One region of the Massilia sp. Dwa41.01b genome, then DNA from elsewhere that is predicted to be linked to it. Evidence: predicted binding sites of a transcription regulator. Region 1 holds the regulator's gene; each other region holds the start of a gene.
What was found. The regulator FNR, encoded in region 1, switches genes on or off when oxygen is low (the NO sensors DNR and NnrR bind a similar motif). The targets are predictions, from matches to a motif close to TTGATNNNNATCAA.
Positions count from the first base shown of each region.

Region 2: G4G28_RS17880 (universal stress protein) is a predicted target of FNR. The motif match lies at 2,268-2,281, and genes of this name have one in related genera.
Region 3: G4G28_RS05655 (carbohydrate kinase) is a predicted target of FNR. The motif match lies at 1,941-1,954, and genes of this name have one in related genera.
Region 4: G4G28_RS11050 (agglutinin biogenesis protein MshI) is a predicted target of FNR. The motif match lies at 2,952-2,965, and genes of this name have one in related genera.

Region 1 is NZ_CP050454.1:3,342,473-3,347,501, forward strand. It holds gene G4G28_RS15295 (cytochrome ubiquinol oxidase subunit I) at 1-1,241, opposite strand, end outside; gene fnr (fumarate/nitrate reduction transcriptional regulator Fnr) at 1,396-2,163, shown strand; gene G4G28_RS15305 (VOC family protein) at 2,484-2,912, opposite strand; gene G4G28_RS27610 (DUF885 family protein) at 3,223-4,380, opposite strand; gene G4G28_RS27615 (DUF885 family protein) at 4,371-5,029, opposite strand, start outside.
Region 2 is NZ_CP050454.1:3,882,308-3,887,336, forward strand. It holds gene G4G28_RS17870 (chemotaxis protein CheA) at 1-1,141, opposite strand, end outside; gene G4G28_RS17875 (protein phosphatase CheZ) at 1,141-1,968, opposite strand; gene G4G28_RS17880 (universal stress protein) at 2,355-2,822, shown strand; gene G4G28_RS17885 (response regulator transcription factor) at 2,907-3,551, shown strand; gene G4G28_RS17890 (Crp/Fnr family transcriptional regulator) at 4,217-5,011, shown strand.
Region 3 is NZ_CP050454.1:1,226,815-1,231,843, forward strand. It holds gene G4G28_RS05650 (pseudouridine-5'-phosphate glycosidase) at 1-784, opposite strand, end outside; gene G4G28_RS05655 (carbohydrate kinase) at 805-1,896, opposite strand; gene xapA (xanthosine phosphorylase) at 2,227-3,069, shown strand; gene G4G28_RS05665 (phosphopentomutase) at 3,089-4,282, shown strand; gene deoC (deoxyribose-phosphate aldolase) at 4,279-5,029, shown strand, end outside.
Region 4 is NZ_CP050454.1:2,411,041-2,416,069, reverse strand. It holds gene mshL (pilus (MSHA type) biogenesis protein MshL) at 1-199, opposite strand, end outside; gene G4G28_RS11065 (hypothetical protein) at 217-606, opposite strand; gene gspM (type II secretion system protein GspM) at 603-1,319, opposite strand; gene G4G28_RS25925 (hypothetical protein) at 1,316-1,555, opposite strand; gene G4G28_RS25920 (hypothetical protein) at 1,567-1,962, opposite strand; gene G4G28_RS11050 (agglutinin biogenesis protein MshI) at 1,959-2,819, opposite strand; gene G4G28_RS11045 (DUF11 domain-containing protein) at 3,058-5,029, opposite strand, start outside.

The DNA of each region.
Region 1 (5,029 bases):
AACAGGCCGAGCGTGAGCGCCAGCGCCGGCGCCCCGTGCTTCGATACGGCGTCGCTCGTCCTCAGCACGCCGTAGACGACCCAGGGCTGGCGCCCCACCTCGGTGGTGATCCAGCCGGCCAGGATGGCGACCAGGCCGGCCGGCCCCATGATCAGCGCGGCGCGGAGAAAAACGCGCGAGGTGAAAAGGCGCCCGCCGCGGCGCATGAAGAGGCTCCACAACCCGAGCCCGATCATCAGCAGGCCCAGGCCCACCATCGTGCGGAAGCTCCAGAACACGATCAGGGAATTCGGCCGGTCTTCCTTGCGAAATTCCTTCAGGCCTGGAAACTGGCCCGCCCAGCTGTGGGTGAGGATGACGCTGCCCAGGTGCGGCACTTCGACCGAGAAATGGGTCTTTTCCTCTTCCATGTCGGGAATGCCGAAGAGTTTGAGCGGCACGGCCTCGCCCGGGGTGTTTTCCCAATGTCCTTCCATCGCCGCCAGCTTGGCCGGCTGGTGCTTTGCCGTGTTCAGTCCGTGGAAATCGCCGATGACGGCCTGGATGGGCGCGACAATCAACACCATCCACATCGCCATCGACAGCATCTTGCGCACCGCCGGGTTGTCCCTTTTGTGCAGCAGTTGCCAGGCGCCGACGGCGCCGACGATCAGCGCGGTGGTGAGGTAGGCTGCCACCACCATGTGCAGCAGCCGGTAGGGGAAAGAGGGATTGAAGACGATCGCCAGCCAGTCGGTCGGGACCATCCGCCCGCCTTCGATGGCATAGCCACGGGGAGTCTGCATCCAGCTGTTGGCGGCCAGGATCCAGGTGGCCGAGATCAGCGTGCCGGCCGCCACCATGCAGGTGGCCACCAGGTGCAGGGCCGGACCGACCCGGTTCCAGCCGAACAGCATCACGCCCAGGAATCCGGCCTCCAGGAAGAAGGCGGTCAGCACTTCGTAGGCCAGCACCGGCCCCATGATGGAACCGGCGAACTCGGACATGTAACTCCAGTTGGTGCCGATCTGGTAGGCCATCACGATGCCCGAGACCACGCCCATGCCGAACATGACGGCGAAGATCTTCAGCCAGAAGTGGTACAGGTCGACGAAGACCTGGCGCTTGGTGCGCAGCCAGGACAGTTCCAGCACGGCCAGGTAGCTTGCCAGGCCGATGGTGACTGCCGGGAACAGAATGTGGAAGGACATCGTGAAGGCGAACTGGATGCGTGCCAGCACCAACGCCGATAGGCCGAACATGGGCGCTCCTGTTGTCTGCGGTGTCCAGAATCTAGCATGGGCAGCGTTGCGCACGATTGAGCGCCCCGCCCTCCGCCGGGGCGGCGCACACGCATGAGTGCACGGACGACGGACGGGACTATAATTCCCGTATTGACCGCGACCCCGTTGACCGATGACCCAGGAACCTTCTTCCGCTCCACTGTTGCCCATCAGCCTAGGCGCGCTGAAGGCGAGCTGCAGCGCCTGCAGCATGCACCAGTTGTGCCTGCCCATGGGCCTGGACAACATGGACATCGACCGCCTCGACAAGATCATCGGCGCGCGCCGGCGTCTGTCGCGCGACGAGCGCCTGTACGCGATGGGCGACCCGTTCCGTAACCTGTACGCGGTGCGCTTCGGCCACTTCAAGACCTACCAGATCAACGCGGCCGGCGAGCAGCAGATCACGGGCTTCCAGATGGCGGGCGAGCTGCTCGGCATGGATGCCATCAGCGGCGAGCGCCACCACTGCGACGCGGTCGCGCTCGAGGACAGCGAAGTGTGCGAGATTCCGTTCTCGCGGCTGGAGGAACTGTTCGGCCAGGTGCCAGCGCTGCTGCGTCACTTCCACCGCATCATGAGCCAGGAAATCACACGCGAACAGAACGTCATGCTGCTGCTCGGAAACATGCGGGCCGAACAGCGCTTCGCCGTGTTCCTGGTGAATCTGTCGGCACGCTACGCCGCGCGCGGCTATTCGCCCACCAGCTTTGCATTGCGCATGTCGCGCGAGGACATCGGCAACTACCTTGGGCTCACCATCGAAAGCGTCAGCCGGCTGCTGTCGCGCTTCAGGAAGCAGGGCTGGATCGCCGTCGACAAGCGCGAAGTCATCCTGCTCGAGCCGGCCAGGCTGCGCGCCATTGCCGCGGGCACGGAGCAGTGCAGCCCGATGGCCTGAGGCCATCGGGCGCAGGGTGCGCGGCCTCGCCGCCCACGCGTTCAACGCACGTTGGTCGGTCGCATCGCTGGGCTGCAAGGACCTGTTGAACGCTTGATCGTGCGGGCGGTGTGCTGACGTGCGTAGCCGGGTGCCGCGTGCGTACCGCGTGGGCACAGGATGCCCACCCTACGATTGCAGGCGCTGCGACGGCGTTGTCGAAGCCGGCCGGTCGACCGTAGGGTGGGCACTCCGTGCCCACGCGGCAAGCTGCGCCGAACATCGCCACGGGCGGCGGCTGCTTCCCGGTTCCCCAAGCGGAGGGAGGCGGCTCCGCAAAGTCAGAACCTGACCACCACCGAAGCCGCGCTGCGTTCTGCCTCCCCGTGGTACACCGCCTCGATGTTGTTGCCATCCGGGTCGAGCACGAATGCCGCGTAATAGCCCGGGTGATACGGCCGCTCGCCCGGCGCGCCATTGTCCTGCCCTCCCGCACGCAAGGCGGCGGCATGAAAAGCATCGACGGTCGCCCGGCTGGCTGCCTGGAAGGCCAGGTGATGGCGGCCGGTCAGCCTTCCCTGCGCCGCCCGGCTGCTGGCCGTCGAGACGAACAGCTCGTCGGCCCAGAAGTAATCCTCGCCGGCGCCGCCGATGGGCAACTGCAGAACCTCGAAGATGGCTGAATAGAAGGTGCGGGATGCCGCCAGATCGCGGACCACGAGCTGGATGTGGTCGATCAGTCGGCCGCGGTGCAGTTCCTGGGTTTCCATGAGGCGCTCCTGGGGAAGTGGTCACGGTAGTGCTGCGGCGATTATGCCGCAAGCGGGGCGCCGGGTGCATCTGTTGTCGTGCCGGCGCAATGGACGGCACATCCATGTAGGGTGGGCACCCGTGCCCACGCGGGACGTAGGTGTGCACCAACCGGTAGCGGGACGCTCGCACCGCGTGGGCTCGGGGCGCCCACCCTCGGTTCGGCCGCGCCGCAGATGATCACGCGGGCGTTGGACGCGTGGACGGGGGCTCCGTCCACCCTCGGTTTGGCGCTTTACTCCCGGCAACGTACGGACATGCGCGCTGCGCTCACGCCTTCGCTTTTTCCTTCGCGATCCACCCGTCCACCAGCTGGCCGAGCACGTCCAGCGGCACCGAACCAGCGCCGAGCACCATGTCGTGGAAGGCCGGCAGCGAAAACTTGCTGCCCAGTTCCGCCTTCGCCTTTTCGCGCAGTTCGACGATGCGCAGCATGCCGATCATGTAGGCCGTGGCCTGACCAGGCCAGGCGACGTAGCGGTCGACTTCCTCGACGTTGATGCCGTAGTCGACGGCCTGCTGGCGCGTCCACCCCTTGGTGTGCAGGCCGGTGTCGACCACCAGCCGGCGCGCGCGGAACAGCTCGGAGCCGAGCGCGCCCAGCAGGTCCGGCACGTCGTCCTTGTACCAGCCCTGCTCCACCGCCAGCCGCTCGGTGTACAGCGCCCAGCCTTCGCTGTGGGCGCTGCCGCCGCTAAAGATGCGGGCGCTGCGGTATTTCGGGATCCCCTGCAATTCCTGCTGGATCGCCAGCTGGAAGTGGTGGCCCGGAACGGCCTCGTGGTAGGAAAGGCTGCGCATACGGATCGTATTGAACATCGGCCCGCGCAGCGGCACCCAGAACACGCCGGGGCGGCTGCCGTCCGGCGCTGGCAGCGTGTAGTGAGCCGCGGCCGACGGTTCCGTCAGCGGCGGCTCGCGCCGCACCTCGACCGGTGCGCGCGGCTTCAGGTTGAACAGCGTGCTGCTGCGCGCTTCGGCATCCTTCACCATCTCGGCATATTGCGCCAGGATGGCCGGACGCGGGTCACCTTCGACTTTGGGCTGGAAGCGCGCGTCCAGGGCCTTCAGGCGCGTCTCGATGTCGCCATCGGCAAGCCCAAGGGCGCGCAGGTGCTTGTCCATTTCGGCTTCCAGGCGCGCCACTTCGCGCAGGCCGATGGCGTGGATTTCCTCGGCGGAGAGGCCCGTACTGGTGTAGCTGGCGAGTGCCTGCTTGTAGGCCGCGGCGCCGTTCGGCAGGCGCGAGATGCCGGCCCGGTCGTCCGTCTTCGGATTGAGCTCGGCCATGTAGTCCTGCACGCGGACGTAGGCGGGGCGGATCTTCTGCTCGACGATGCGTGTCGCGCGGGCGATCGCCGCGGCGCGCGCCTCGGGCGTCAGGTCCTTCAGGGCGGCGGTGCGCGCTTCCAGCGAGGTCACCAGCACGTTCTGGCGCGCGTCCGGCGTGAGGAAGGTGGATACCGGAACTGGGCGCGCTCGAGGATGAAGCGCGGCGGGATGAAGCCGCGGCTTGTCGCGGCACGGGCCCGCGCCAGCGCCTCGTCCATGCGCGTGCCTGCCTGCTCGAGGCGCGCCAGGTAGCTGTCGACGTCGGATGCGCGCCGCAGCGGGTGGGTCTGGGTCATGAAGTTGACCAGGCTGACCTGGGCGCCGCTGAACTGCTGGAACACGAAGCCATGGTCCTCGAAGGGCGCGTTGGCGACCGTGTTTTCCAGCGACCAGCGCATCACCGCCGCCGAGACCTTCTGGGTGTCGTCGAGCGGCCCGGCCATCCACTTATCCAGGCGCGCGAGGCCCTGCCTGGCCAGCGCGATCACCTTCTTGCGCTGGGCCGGCGTCTGCGGCGTCAGCTGGCGGTCGAGCGCGTCCTGCTCGGCGCCGCTGAAGTACTGGGTGCTCGTCGCCAGCTGGGGATTGGCGCGCACCCAGTCGTTGGCGAAGCTGTCGGCCCACTTGTCGAAGGCGGCGTTCGGTTTGCTTGCCGTTGCACCGGCGGCGGCTGAAGTGCCCGCCGCAGCAAGCGCCGCCTGGGGCAGAACGGCAGCGAGGGCGAACGAAATCAACAGGGAAGCGA
Region 2 (5,029 bases), 540 kb from region 1:
CCGGCGACTCGACACCGTGGTCGAGCGCGTTACGCAGCATGTGCACCAGCGGGTCGTACAGGCTGTCCACGACGACGCGGTCGACTTCCGTCTCGGCGCCTTCGATGGTCAGCTCGACGTCCTTGCCGAGGTCCTTCGCCAGTTCGCGCACGAGGCGCGGGAACTTCTGGAACAGGCGGCCCACCGGCTGCATGCGCGTTGCCAGCGTGGCACGCTGCAGTTCGGCCGAATAGCGTGAAGCACGTTCCAGCGTTTCGGTCAGCGTCGCCATCAGCGTGGCGGCCTGGCCTTCGAACTTGAACTGCGACAGGCGTTCGAGCAGCACGGCAGCCTGGTTGGCGGCCTGCACCGATTCGCCGGCCACTTCCAGCAGCGCGTCGAGCTTGACGGCATCGATACGGATGCTTTCGTCCTTGGCCGGCGCCGCCGCGGCACGCGCTTCGGCGACCTTGGCGTCGCTACGACGCTCGGTGCCGTCCCAGCCCGGCCGGGCACCGGCAGGGGCCGATGCGGTAACCGACACGGCAGCGGGAGCGGCAGCGGCGGGGGCATCGGCCGGCGTGCTGGCCGGTGCAGGGGCCGCTGGCGCGGCGCCAGTCGGGATCGCGGCGCTGGCCGGCACGACGGCGTTGAACATCGCCGTCCAGTCAAGGCCATCGGCGCCAGGGGCAGGCACGGCGGCAGGTGCGGCCACTACGGGAGCAGCGGCAACCGGGGCCGGCGCAGGCGCTGCCACCGGTGCAGGCGCGGCTTGCGCCTTGCCTTCGATCGCCTCTTTCAGGATGCGTTCCGTGGCTTCCGGCATCGGTGCCAGCGCTTCCGGCGCGGTGCCGTTGTTCAGGTCGTTCAGCTGGTCGGCAACGAAGCCCGATGCCTCCAGCGCCGCTTCGATCGACAGCGGCGTGACCGGCGCGGCGCCGGTGCGCAGCGCGTCGAACAGGTTCTCGGTCAGGTGGCAGGCTGCGACCAGCGCAGGCAAGCCCATGAAGCCGGCACCGCCCTTGATCGTGTGGAAGGACCGGAACACCGCGTTCAGCGTTTCCTTGTTCTCCGGATCGCGTTCGAGGCGCAGCAGGTGCTCTTCAACATTGACCGCCAGATCCATCGCCTCGACGACGAAATCCTTGAGCATATCGTCCATTAGAATCCCAGATCGGCAAGAAGATCGTCGACGTTATCCTGGTCCAGCGCCGCTTCCGGCACCGACGGTCCTTGCATCAGTTGCACGGGCGCGGCTTCTTTTTCGGCCAGCTTGGCGCGGGTTTCTGGCGGCGCGTTGTCGCGCAGCAGCTGGGCCAGCTCGTTCTCGACCGTCTTGGTGATGGTCACGACTTTCTTGATCAGCTGGCCGGTGATGTCCTGGAAGTCCTGCGCCATCATGATTTCCAGCAGGCGCGACTTCTCCAGTTCGGTCGCTTCCGCGACGGCGGCGGCAAACTGGCGCGAATCGCCGGCCAGGGCCTTGAACTCGTCCAGGCTGAGCTTGCCGGAGAACAGGTCGGCCCAGCGGGTCTCCATGTCGGCGGCCTGCTTCGACAGCTTGTCCTGTGCCGGCATGCCTTCGTCCAGGGTGTTGAGCACCTTGTTGGCGGCCTGCTCGGTCAGGGTGGCGACGTATTCCAGGCGGTCCTGGGCATCGTTGATCTGGCTCGACGCCTCGGTCAGCGCGCGGTCGTAGCCGAGCTCGCGCAGCGAGTCGTGCAGCAGACGCACGATGCCGCCGAGGCGCTCGTACATGTTCTTGTCGCCCTCGCCGCCTTCGGTGGCGGCAGGCGCGGCGGCCTGCGCTGCCGGGGCAGCGGCGGCGGGTGCGCTGGTCATTGCCACCTGGTCGAACAGGGCTTCCAGGTCGTCCTCGTCGGCTGCGGGCGCAGCCGCGGCAGGCGCCGGCGCAACCGCAGGCGCACTATCGCGCTGGGCTGCCACTTCCTCGAATAAGGCGTCGAAATCGTCGGCGGCGTCGGTCATAATCCCTGCTTCTCCATAATAAATAAGTGTCGCGTTCAGCGGCTTCGGTCCGGTGGATGCGGACTTCCGTGCGCGTCATGCGTATCGCTGGAAGCCCCAAAATTCAGTAAGCGAGTGTAGCAGCGTAGTTGCCGTAGGTAAATCTCCTAAAACGCACTACACCAAAATGGACAAGGAATCTTAATTCCGGGACAATAAAACCGCGCAGTTCCTGAATATTTTCGCAAGCAAGGTGTTGTTTTGTGGTCGCACCGATTGTGCATGCTTTTTCGGCGTGGCCAGAAGTAGCGGACTCATGTTTGAGCGAAGTCAACTGCTTGCGCCATCACAATCGCCGCGCTGCATAGGACGGGCCACAATATCGTGGCGTTTTCGGAGGGCTCATCATGTACCGGAAGATCCTGATCACCACCGACGGTTCCACCGTGTCGCAGCACACGGCCTGCGCCGGCGTCAAGTTCGCGCACCAGATGGGGGCCGAAGTGCTGGCCCTGTTCGTGGCGCCCGAATACCAATATCCCGTGTATGTCGAAATCATTCCCCCCTCCTACCCCAGCGAGGAGGAATACATCGCCCAGATGCGCCGCACCGGCGAGGAATACATGGGCCGCATCATGCGTTCCTGCGCCCAGGCCGAGCTGCAGCACAGCTGCATGACCGCCTTTTCCGACGCCACCGCCCTCAAGATCGTCGACGTCGCCGAGCAGGAAGGCTGCGACCTGATCTTCATGGGCTCGCACGGGCGCAGCGGCTGGGGCCAGATCCTGCTGGGCAGCGTCACCAACAAGGTGCTGTCGCATACGACCAGGCCGGTCCTGGTGCACCGCCTGATCAACGAACCGGTCGCAAGCTGACCGCCGCTGTTAGCCCATGATTTGCACGCCACCCCGGCGTGCTTGCCATATCGAGCGCGGCCGTCCCGCGCGGGAGAGTAACTCATGATAAGAATCGTCATTGCGGATGACCACACCATCATGCGCGAAGGCCTCAAGCGCATCCTCGACGGCGCGCTCGACGTCGAAATTGTCGGCGAAGCAACCAATGGATTCGAGGTGCTGACCCTGGTGCGCCAGGGCGGCTTCGACCTGTTGCTGCTCGACTTGTCGATGCCAGGCCGCAGCGGCGTCGACCTGATCCGCCAGGTGCGCAGCGAAGCGCCGAAACTGGCGGTCCTGATCCTGACCATGCACGAGGAAGAGCAATACGCGGTACGGGCAATCCGCGCTGGCGCCCAGGGCTATCTCACCAAGGAAAGCGCGGGCACCCAGCTGGTCGGCGCCATCCGCAAGGTCGCCTCCGGCCGCCCGTATATCAGTACCGAAGTGGCCGAGCAGCTGGCGCTGAACATCATGGCGCCAAACGAGCAATTGCTGCACAAACAACTGTCGGACCGCGAGTTCGAGGTCTTTTCGCTACTGGTCGGCGGCAAGTCGATCACCGAAATCGCGAACAACCTGCACCTGTCCGTGAAAACGGTCAGCACCCACAAGACCCGGATCATGCAGAAGATGGGCATGACCTCCTTGTCGGAAATGGTGCAATACGCCGTGGCGCATCGCCTGCTGTCGCCGATGAAGGCCTGACGCGGGGCACGCCGCCGCTGCGGGCGGTCGGGGCACGGTAGGGGGACGCCCCGCGCCCTGCCCCGTACTGCGCCGCCGGACGACGCCTGCGCCGCTGCCAGGCTGCTGGTATCCTTGCTGCCGGTAAACGCGCTGCCCGTGTGCCCTGCCGGTGTCGCCGCTGCCGCGCTTCCGACCCTGCTCCTGCCCGCCGCTGCAGGGTGCCCCGCGTAGGAGTACGCCGTTGAGCGCCCGCCCCACCCGGAAGTCGGGCACGCGCTAACAGTATTGGACACCGCTGCGTGGCATTTTGTGCCATGCCAGCCACGCACTCCTCGGCGCCATGGCCCGCCCAGGGCAACAGGATGCAGCCTCGGGCACCCGGCGACGCCCCGCACCGGTCAGACGATTCCTACAGTCCTACCTACTCTCCTACCTACACATTCAGGCATTGCTGATACCAATGCCGAACTCGTGTTGGCATACTGAATTCAGCGTATCGACTTGCTTGCGATCTAATTTCTCTCCGTAAGCCAAGCCTGCCGCTTGATGAATCCTATTGAAGCACCCGGTAGCGGCTCCCATCCGAGGGTTGCACCAGACAGATTTCTTCACTGGAGAAGAGCATGCAGTCCCAGCAAACGCCAGAACAACGCAACGCCTCGTCGACCATGCATTCCACTCCGATGGAAGCCGGCCGCCAACGCCAGGGCCGCCTGTGGTCCAACCTGAAAGAAGTCTGCGACCTGCTCCATATTCCGGCCGCCGTTTCGATCAATTCCGAAGAGCTCCTGTTCCAGCACGTGCAGTTCAAGACGGGCCAGCGCGTGCACACCATCGGCCAGGCCTTCGACACCCTGTACATCGTCAACTCCGGCTTCCTGAAAACGGTGCTGATCGACGAATTCGGCAACGAACAGGTGCTGAGCTTCCCCATGAAGGGCGACATGCTCGGCGTCGACGGCATCCACACCCGCCACTATGCTTCCGAGGCCGTGGCCCTGTCCGACTGCGACCTGATCCTGCTGCCGTTCAAGAAGCTGACCGCCCTCGGTCGCGTCCACATGGAGCTGGAAAACCTGATGTACGGCGTCATGAGCCGCGAACTGGTGCGGGAACAGGCCATGATCGGCATGCTCGGCGCCCTGTCGGCCGAGGCACGCGTGGCACGCTTCCTGGTCTCGCTGGCGGACCGCTTCGCCGCGATGGGTTACTCGAGCAAGCTGTTCAACCTGCGCATGACGCGCCACGAGATCGGCAGCTACCTGGGCCTGACCCTGGAAACCGTCAGCCGTACCTTGTCGGCCTTCAACGAAATCGGGCTGATCACGGTCGACCAGCGCACCATCGGCATCAAGGATGCGGAAGCACTGAAAACCCTGCGCCGCCTGCCACCTTCGCGCTCGCGCACCAAGGCGGCCAATGCCAAGAAGGCCGAGATGGACGCGGCCGGCGGCGACCAGGTACTGGCCACGGCCTGACCGGGGCAGCGCCGGGTT
Region 3 (5,029 bases), 2.1 Mb from region 1:
CCTTCTTGCCGGCGACACCCTGCTGCGCCGCCTCGCCCAGCGCCTGTTCGGTGATGCGGTCGATCTCTTCCTTCGGCATGGCCGCTGCTTCCGGCACCGGATTGCTGACCACCACGCCACCATCCAAACCCAGTTGCCACTTGGTGCGGATGAAGCGTGCCTGGTCTTCGGCGCTGTCGAGCTGGAAGTCGGCCTTGAAGCCCGATTCGCGCGTGAAGAAGGCGGGGAAGCCGGGCTGGCCGACGCTCAGCACCGGTACGCCATGGGTTTCCAGGTATTCGAGGGTCAGGCCGATGTCCAGGATCGATTTCACGCCGGCGCAGACCACCGCAACACTCGTCCGGGCCAGTTCCTGCAGGTCGGCTGAAATATCAAAACTGGTCTCGGCGCCGCGGTGCACGCCGCCGATGCCGCCGGTAACAAACACCTCGATGCCAGCCAGCCGGGCGCAGATCATCGTGGCGGCCACGGTGGTGGCGCCCAGCAGGCGCTGCGACAGCACATAGGCCAGGTCGCGCCGGCTCACTTTCAATGCATCCGGGGCGGTGCCGAGGGTCTCGAGCTGCTCGTCGGAGAGACCGATGCAGATCTTGCCGTCCATGATGGCGATCGTCGCGGGCACGGCGCCGGCGTCGCGGATGATCTGTTCGACCTTGCGCGCGGTCTGCACGTTCTGCGGGTAAGGCATGCCGTGCGAGATGATGGTCGACTCGAGGGCGACGACGGGCTTGCCGGCATTGCGGGCGGCGGCGACTTCAGGAGAAAACTGCAGGTAGGCTTGCATGGTGGTCCAGGATCCAATAATCAGTTGAGGGCGCCGAAGGTTTCCGGCGCCAGTTGCGGGCAGACGGTCTGGCGGCATTCGATCGTCATGGCCGACAGTTGCAGGCCGCGGCGGCAGGCCAGGGCCAGGTCGCTGCCGCCGCTGTGCAGCGACAGCACGACCGCGGCGGCAAAGGCGTCGCCGGCACCGGTGACGTCCACCACTTGCGCCGGCGGCGCTTGCAGGCGTTCGACGGCGCCGCCGCTGGTAAAGAGCACGCCGCGCGCGCCCAGCGTCACCACCACGTCCTCGGCGCCTTGCGCCTGCACTTCGCGGCAGGCCGCCGCCAGTTCGGCTTCGCCAGGCAGGTCGCGGCCCACGCGCGTGGCCAGTTCGCCTTCGTTCAGGATGAGGAGGCGCACCCCGGCAAGGGACTTCGGCAACCGGTTCATCTTCGGTTCCGACACCGCTACCAGCACCACCGAGATGCTGTCGCGCGCGGCGTCGCGCTGCAGGGTGGCGATGGCATCCATCGTCAGGTTCAGGTCGGCCACGATCAGCGAAGCGCCGGCGCGCTGCTGCTGGCGCATGTCGAGGAAGGCGGGCGTGATGCGGTCGTACAGCGCCATGTCGGCCAGGGCGACGAGCATCTGGCCTTCGCCGTCGAGCACCGCCGTGTAGGTGCCGCTGCCGGCGTCGTCGAGTTTCAGGGTGCCGCGGGTATCGATGCCGACGCTTTCGGCATGGGCGAGCAGGGCGCGTCCGGAGGAATCGTTGCCGACCGCCGTGATCAGCGACACCGGCGCGCCCATCCGCGCCAGGTTCTCGGCGATGTTGCGCGCCACCCCGCCGAAGGACTCGACCCCGCTGGCCGGATTGGAAGTGCCCATTACCAGCGTGCCGTTTGCGCGCAGCTTGCGGTCGAGATTGGCTGCGCCCACGCACAGGATGGGCCGATGGTCGGGCAGTACGTAGGCACGTCCCAGCAGGCGGCGTTCGCGCACCAGCGTGGCAATGTAGCCGGCCACGGCGGAACGCGACAAGCCGAGCTCGGCGGCGAGATCCTGTTGCGAGATGAAGGGGTTCGCACGGATCAGCTCGTACAACTGTTCTTTTTTCGAGAGTTCAGTCACGGTCGGGACCATTCAACAAATGTTTGTCAATGCTAGACAAATGTTTGATCCGCGTCAACGAATATCAACCCATCTTGTCGGCTTCACCAGATTGTAGCGATATGCCAACGGGCTGCGTCGCCTATCTCAGCCTATTTATTTGTCTGTCGTATAAATGAGCAAGAGAAATGGTATTTGCCATACATATCCGCGATAATGCATAGTTAGAATAATTTTTGGCTACGCAGCGCCCGGTGATCTCAGCACGCGGCACCTGGCCGTCTCCCCGCAAGACCGCACGCTAGCCGCACGACAAGCCTCCCCATTTCAGATTCGACAGAAGGAAAACTCATGTCCAGCAATACCCCATTCGAAGCCGCCGACGTCATCCGCGCCCGCAAACCCGGGTTTGAGCCACGTGTGGCGATGATCCTCGGTTCCGGTCTCGGCGTGTTGGCCGAACAGATGACGGACGCGGTCTCGATCAGCTATGCCGACCTGCCGGGCTTCCCGATCAGCACCGTGCATGGCCACGCGGGCGAGCTGGTGCTGGGCACCCTGGCTGGCGTGCCGGTCGTCTGCATGAAGGGCCGCGGCCACTTCTACGAAGGCTATGGCGCCCATGTCATGACCTCGGCCGTACGCACCTTCAAGCTGCTCGGCTGCGAGATGCTGCTGGTGACGAATGCCGCCGGTTCGCTGCGCCCTGAAGTCGATGCAGGCAGCGTCGTCGTCCTGACCGACCACATCAACCTGCTGCCGGGCAGCCCGATGGCCGGCCCGAACGACGACCGCTTCGGCCCGCGCTTCTTCAGCATGGCCAACGCCTATGATGCCGAGCTGCGCAACCTCGTCAAGGAAACCGCCGCCGCCAAGTCGATCACGCTGCATGAAGGCGTGTACCTCGCCGCACCTGGCCCGAACTTCGAGACCGCCGCCGAAATCCGCGCCTTCCGCACGCTTGGCGCCGATGTCGTCGGCATGTCGGTGGTGCCGGAAGTGATCTCGGCGCGCCACTGCGGCCTGAAGGTCGTCGGTGTGTCGGCAATCACCAACCTGGCCGAAGGCCTGACCCCGTTCCCGCTGTCGCACGAGCAGACCCTGAAGTACGCGGCCGTCGCCGCCAAGGACCTGGTCGCCCTGATCCATTCCTTCACCGAGCGCCTGGGTTCGATCCCGCGCGCAGCAGCTTAAACACCTGTCGAGGACTTCCATGTCACGCGCATTCATTCTCCTGCTTGACTCCTTCGGCCTGGGCGCGCTGCCCGACGCCGACAAATACGGCGACACGGGCGCCAACACTTTCGGCCACATCGCCGAGTGGGCCGCGAAAGAGGGTAAGCCGATGTCGCTGCCGAACCTGGAGCGCCTCGGCCTGGCTGCCGCCGCCCACAAGGCCAGCGGCGAATGGGCCGCCGGTTTTACGCAACGCGAAGGTTTTACCGGTGCCTGGGGCGCCGCGCGCGAACAGTCGACCGGCAAGGACACGCAGAGCGGCCACTGGGAAATCGCCGGCGTGCCGGTGCTGTTCGACTGGGGCTATTTTCCGAAGACCGTGCCGTCCTTTCCAGAAGAGTTGACGGACAAGCTGCAAGAGCTCACGGGCGTTCCTGGCTGGCTGGGCAACTGTCATGCATCGGGTACCACCATCATCGACGAACTCGGTGACGAACATGTCGCTACTGGCCGTCCGATCCTGTACACCTCGGCCGACTCGGTGCTACAGATCGCCGCCCACGAAGAGCACTTCGGCCTCGAGCGCCTGTACGAAGTGTGCGAAGCGGCCTATGAGCTGGTCAAGCCCTACAACATCGGCCGCGTGATCGCGCGTCCTTTCCTGGGCGCGAACGGCAAGTACAAGCGCACCAGCAACCGCCACGACTACGCCGTGCCGCCCACCGCGCCGACGCTGCTCGACCACGTCAAGGAAGCCGGCGGCGAAGTCATCGCCCTCGGTAAAATCAGCGACATCTTCGCGGCCCAGGGCGTGACCCAATTGATCAAGGGTGTCGACAACATGGCCCTGTTCGACCGCCTGGTCGAAGTGGCCGATACGGCGCCGTCGAAATCGCTGACCTTCGTGAACTTCGTCGACTTCGACATGCACTTCGGCCACCGCCGCGACGTCGCCGGCTATGCGAATGCGCTGCACGAGCTGGACGCGCGCCTGCCGGAATTCATGGCGAAGCTGCAGGACGGCGACCTGGTCGTGATCACCGCCGACCACGGCTGCGACCCGACTGCGCCGGGCTCGGACCACACCCGCGAACACATCCCGATGATCTTCTTCGGCCCGCAGGTCAAGCCGCAGGAACTGCCGATCGCATCGACTTTCTCCGATATCGGCGCCACCCTGGCGAACCACCTCGGCGTCAAACCCCTCTCCAACGGAACCGCACTGCTATGACCCAGAACCTGGACTTCAAACGTAATACCGCCGTGGGCCTGGACCTCGGCTGGGTCAACGGCATCAAGGTCAACCGCAATGCGGCCGACCGCCGCGCCGCCAGCCTGGCGAACCGCCGCACGGTCAAGAAGGAATACCAGGCTGCCTGGCTGATCCGCGCCGTGCAGTGCATGGACCTGACCACCCTCGGCGGCGACGATACCCCGGGCCGCGTCGAGCGCCTGTGCATGAAGGCGATGCGCCCGCTGCGCGCCGACCTGATGCAGGCCCTCGGCCTCGAGTCGCTCACGACTGGCGCGGTCTGCGTGTACCACGAGATGATCACGCCTGCGGTGAAGATCCTGCAGGGCCGCCTGCCGATCGCCGCCGTGTCGACCGCTTTCCCGGCCGGCCTGTCCAGCCTGGAGACCAAGCTGCGTGAAATCGAGCTGAGTGTCGCCGCCGGCGCCACCGAGATCGACATCGTCATCACCCGCCAGCATGTCCTGACCGGCAACTGGCAAGCGCTGTACGACGAGATGCTGGCCTACCGCCAGGCTTGCGGCGAAGCGCACGTGAAAGCCATTCTCGCCACCGGCGACCTGGTCACGCTCGACAACGTGGCCAAGGCCTCGTGGGTCTGCATGATGGCCGGTGCCGATTTCATCAAGACCTCGACCGGCAAGGAAGGCGTGAACGCGACCATTCCGGTGTCGCTGGTGATGACCCGCGCGATCCGCGAATACTACGAGCAGACCGGCTTCCAGG
Region 4 (5,029 bases), 930 kb from region 1:
CCCCGGCCAGCGCGGCGGCGGGCGGCAGCAGCGCATTGGCGACGGCATCGTCGGCGGGTGCGGCGCCACGGCCGGCCGCGCCTGCGGTGGCCACTTCCTGCTTGATCTTGTCGTAGGTGGCATGCGGCGGCGTGCTCTGGCAGCCGGACAGCAACAGCGCCGTGCTTGCGGCCAGCGCCAGGAGGGTGGGTTGTCGCATCGTTGTTCTCGTTCCCGTCATTCGTGTCGTACTCGTTCGACGCCGGCGGAGCGTGCAGCTCCCGCGGCCGGCGCGTGCAGTGTGAGGACCTGGCGCGCACGTCCGCGCCTAAGTTCCACTTCGTTCGCATCGATGCGCGCCACGCGGGCGCCGCGCACCAGGTCGCCCACGCGCACGGTCTCGCCGTCGATCACGGCGACATGGCGCCCGCCGGGCTGGCGCGCGATCAGCACCGATTGCAGCTGCGGCGCGCGCTGGACGGGCGCGGCGGCTATCGCCCGCGCCGTACCCTGCCCCGCCATCAGGCTGGCCGGCGGCCGGGTCGGATCCTGCAGCGGCTGGGCCGCGGCATGGCCGGCCAGGAGCGCGAGCGACAGCGCCGCACCGTGTCGGGCAATGGTCTTCACAGCTTCATCCATTTCGCATCCAGGCTCAGGGTGTACAGGGTCAGCGTCAGGCGCGAATCCGGCCAGGTTTCCGCTTCCAGCTGCGCACGGCCCCAGAACAACTGGGTCGGCATCGCCTCGAGTGCGGCCATGTAGCCGATCATGTCGAGGTAGTTGCCGCGTACCGTCACCTCGACGCCATGACGATACAACAAGTCCGCAGGCTTGGCCGCCGCGTTCGGCGCCGTTACCGCATTCGCATCGACAGGGGCCGCGGCTGCGGCCGGTGCAACACCACGGGCCGCGTGCAGCACCGACTCCACCGGCAAGGTGCGCATCGACACCAGCTGCAGCCTGCCGTTGGCACGCAGGATCTGGTCCAGCAGCGGCGCCATGCGCTCGGGCGCCACCAGGCCGTTCTGCATCGCGCGCAGGGCCTCGGCCAGCGCGATCGTCTGGGCGCGCACGGTGGCGATGCGGGTGCGCGTGGGCGCGTCCGGGTCGACCTGGGCCGCTTCGATCTTCTGGCGGATCTCGTTGTCGATGCCTTCGATGTTGTTCTGCTGCTGGACGATCTGACCGCGCAGCTGTTCCTGCCTGGCGAACATGGGTTTCAGGCCGAAGAAATACATCAGGAAGACGACACTGGCGGCCACCGCCGCGAACAGCAGCACGCGTTCGCGCAGCGTCAGCGCGTCGATGCGCGCGCCCAGGGCAATCAGGCGTTCTTTCATGGCTTGGGCGCCTCCGGGGTCGACTGCAGGCTGAACTCGACGTACGGTGCCGGCACGCTGGTAACGGCGCCGCTGGCGTCGCTGCGGGAAGTAGGCGCGCCCTGCACGATCTGCAGGCTGCCGAAGGCCTTGCCCCGCAGGACGGGTTCACGCGTCAGGCGGTTCAGGTAGCCCGGGACGCGCTCGGGGTCGAGGGCGCGGCCGCGCACGCCGATGTCGATGCCCGCGCCATTGATCTGTACCGAGCTCAGCCACAGGCCATCGACGTGCTGGCGTGCCAGTGCGCGGAAGTATTCGGCATAGCCCGGGTATTGCCCAGCTCGCCGCGTTCGAGCACACCCGAGACCTGGCGCAGCGCGGCCAGCTGGCCTTCGGCTTCCGCCAGTTCGGCGTCGACGGCCGGGTTCTTCTGGCGCGGCGGGAATTCCGCCGTCACGCTCGCGAGGCGCGCCTTGCGCCCTTCGAGCAGGGCCGCGCCGACGTCGGCTTCCTTCTGCATGTTCGTCACGCGCCAGTTACCGTAGGCGTTGAGACCCGCGGTGCCGACGAACAGCACGGCGAGCGCCAGCGCCATCGTACGCGCCGAAAAGATCTTCTTCTGCTGCAGGAAGATCGGATTGAACAGGTTGATCTGCTGGGTCACAGCACCGTCTCCTCGTGGCGCAGGGCCGCGCCGAGCGGCACCAGGAAGCGTTGTTGCAGCCCCACGTCCGCCAGTTCCGGCGCGCGCGCGAAATCGAACACGGTGGCCAGGTCGAGCGTCTCGACCGGGGTGTACAGGTTGCTGGACAAGTATTCGTCGAGCCCGGTGATCGGCGACGGCGCCAGCACGAGTTTCGCCACGCTGATGAAGGAATACTGGCGCTCGAAGTTGTCGAGCGAGCGCTGCAGTTCCAGCGTGACGCGGTCGAAGGAGGCGTTCTTGCGGTCGTGGTCCTCGTCGAGCAGCTGGGCCAGCGCGATGTCGATACGGCGGGCCAGGTACAGTTCGCCCCGGTACGACACCGTCAGCAGGCCGCCGTCCTCGCCGAACGACAGCATGGCGACGCCGCGCCCGGCCGGTTCGACCAGCGCCGAGATATTGCGCTGGGCCATTTCAGGAATGTCGATGACGGACAGGTCGACCTTGGCGGCCGAAAACAGCTTCTGGCGCGCGCCGATCACGCTGTTGCGCGCGGCAACGGCGAACATCGAATGCTGGGCACGCACGGCGGCGTTGGCGTCGACCGGCAGGTCTGCCACGTCGATGGTCGCGTCGTCCACGTGGAAGTCGAGCAGGTCCTTCAGGCGCCAGCGCACCGCGGTTTTCAATTCGTCGACGGCCACGTTGGGGGCGTCGACGAGCAGGATCTGGTATTCGCCGGGCGAGAGCACGGTGATCGCGCGGTAGGCATGGGCATGCAGGTCGCGTCCGGCCTTTTCCAGCAGCTCGGCATGGTCGGTGCCGGCATAGAACACGGCCTGGCGCACCTGGGGCCGGACGTCCGGCGCGGTCTGCATGCTCACGGCGGAAAGACCATCGCGCTGCAGCGCGATCGCGAGCCACCCTTCTCTTTTCTTGGCTTTTCTGAAAAAATGCATGCGGACCGTATCGAGATTTCCGTGGGGTGACAGGAATGTGCACCGTAGCGCTTGATTATATTCAAGCTCACGCAAAAACGGACGAATAAATCCTGTCGGCAACAAAAAATACCGGATTTGCTGGATTAAGTGATGCTTAGAGGCATCAAATGCTGACTCAGTACACTTCGCGCATGTAGATCACAGGGCTGCGGTAGCGGCCGAAGGTGACGCGGCCGTTGGTGCTCGGCAGCCAGCTGCGCAGCTTGAACTGCACGCTGACCTGGCCATCGCGGCTGCGGCCGCTTGTCAGCTTGCCGGTCCGCTTCAGCCAGAGGGTGCCTTTACCCTGCGTGAGGTCGACCGGCTTGCCGTCGCCTGCAAGCACGTCGAGGCAGTTGTTCGGCCTGGACGCCGCGCTGGCCAGGCCATAGGTGCAGTCGATAAAGCTTGCGGTGTTGCTGTTCATGGCGCTCCCGGTCGGGTCCACGAAGCCGGGGTGGGCACGCCAGGTGCTGCCGTCCCAATATTCGACCTGGACCGCCAGCGGCGTCGGCAGGATATCGGTGCCGAGCGCGTTCGCGACTCTGGTACGGCCGTTGAGGACGTTGATGCCGCCCTCGCTCACCGCTTCAGGCGCACGCATGGACTTGATCTGTACCCTGGCACTGGTGCCCGTTCCGGTCAGGCGTACCTCGTCGGAGTTGGCGCGCAGGAACACCAGGCTCGGCGCGGTCCAGATGGTGGTCCGCGCATCTCCGGCCGTGTAGGGCTTGTCGAGTGCATAGGTCAAGGTGCCGGCGATCTCGCCATAGGAAACAAGCTTGGTGTTCGGGTCAGTCATCTTCAGCGGGGCGAACGAGGTCGCGGACGCGAAGTTCTTCGGCAGTACTGCGCCGCCCGAGGCCGCCACGGCCGTGAGGGTCACCGGCTTGTACCAGTCGCCAACGAAGTTCTTGACCGGGTCGCCATCCACGTTCTGCGCATAGACTTCGCCCCTGAAGTCCTGTCCCGCGTACACTGCCGGCATCGGCGCCTCGCTGTTCCAGTCGAACAGGCATTTCTTTTCCGTCGAAGTATTGCCGTCGTCGAGAGGACAGGCGAAAGGACCGAACAGATTCGTCGTGTAGTAGGCTGGATAGAAGCGGCCGACCGTCCGCTCGGCCGTAGGCCCGATATCGCCGACACCGAGATAATTGTCCAGCTTGGCAATGAAATTCGTGATGCCGACTTCGGTCCAGGCCTGGCTCATCACCGCCGACCCGCCGCCGCATTGAGTGATATCGCTCTCGCGCACCTCGCCGGCGCTGGGCTGGAAGGTCGTTGCGGTGTCGAGCTTGTTCTGCTGGACGCTCGCGAGCGTCGGCGCGAGCTTGCAGGTGGTGTCCGCGTTGCGCTTTTCGTTGCCGAAGTTCGGTGCCCACGGGTTCGCATCCTTCTCGGTCTTACCGTAGAGCAGCACACCAATCTCGACCGACAAGGGTTCGCCGGCCATGGCGAAGCCGGGATCGGTTGGCGCATGGTCGACCGGGTCTTCCACGCCGTCGCTCTCGCGTCGAATGCTCCGGAAGCCCAGCTTCCACGGACGCGAGACGAAGCTGGCCGAGGCCGTTTTTGTCCCTTGCAACAGGTTCAGTTGCACCGAACCGACATCGTCATAGGTGAAGCTGAAGGGAACCGATGCCACGTTCATCGGGAAGTTGACCTGGACGTCGGACGACCAGTCGGTCGCGCTGCCCGTCGCCGGCATTTGGCCATTGGATGTGCACCGCGGTAACAGGGTGCCCGCATAGCTGGCTCGTACACCGGCATTCGCGACCGGTTCGATGCAGCTCAGCGAAAATTTCATCGTCACCGGCGTCGCAACGGTCTTGCTCTGCGCGACGGCACGGTTGGCGGTATCGACGGCCGTCACGTAGATCGGCTGGGACGTCAGCGGTGTTTCGCCCGCGATGCGCGGCCCGGCATAGATGGAGCACGGTCCACTGTCCGTAGCCGCACCGATCGCCGACCCGATCGGACAAACGCCCTTCGTGAACACATACGCCGCGGCCGGTGTCGATGGGGGCGGCGGCGCCGCCTTGGCGACAATCGTGTGCGTGGCGCTGTTGTTGGCGGGCTTGTCGTCGTCCGCACCGCCGACGGTCACC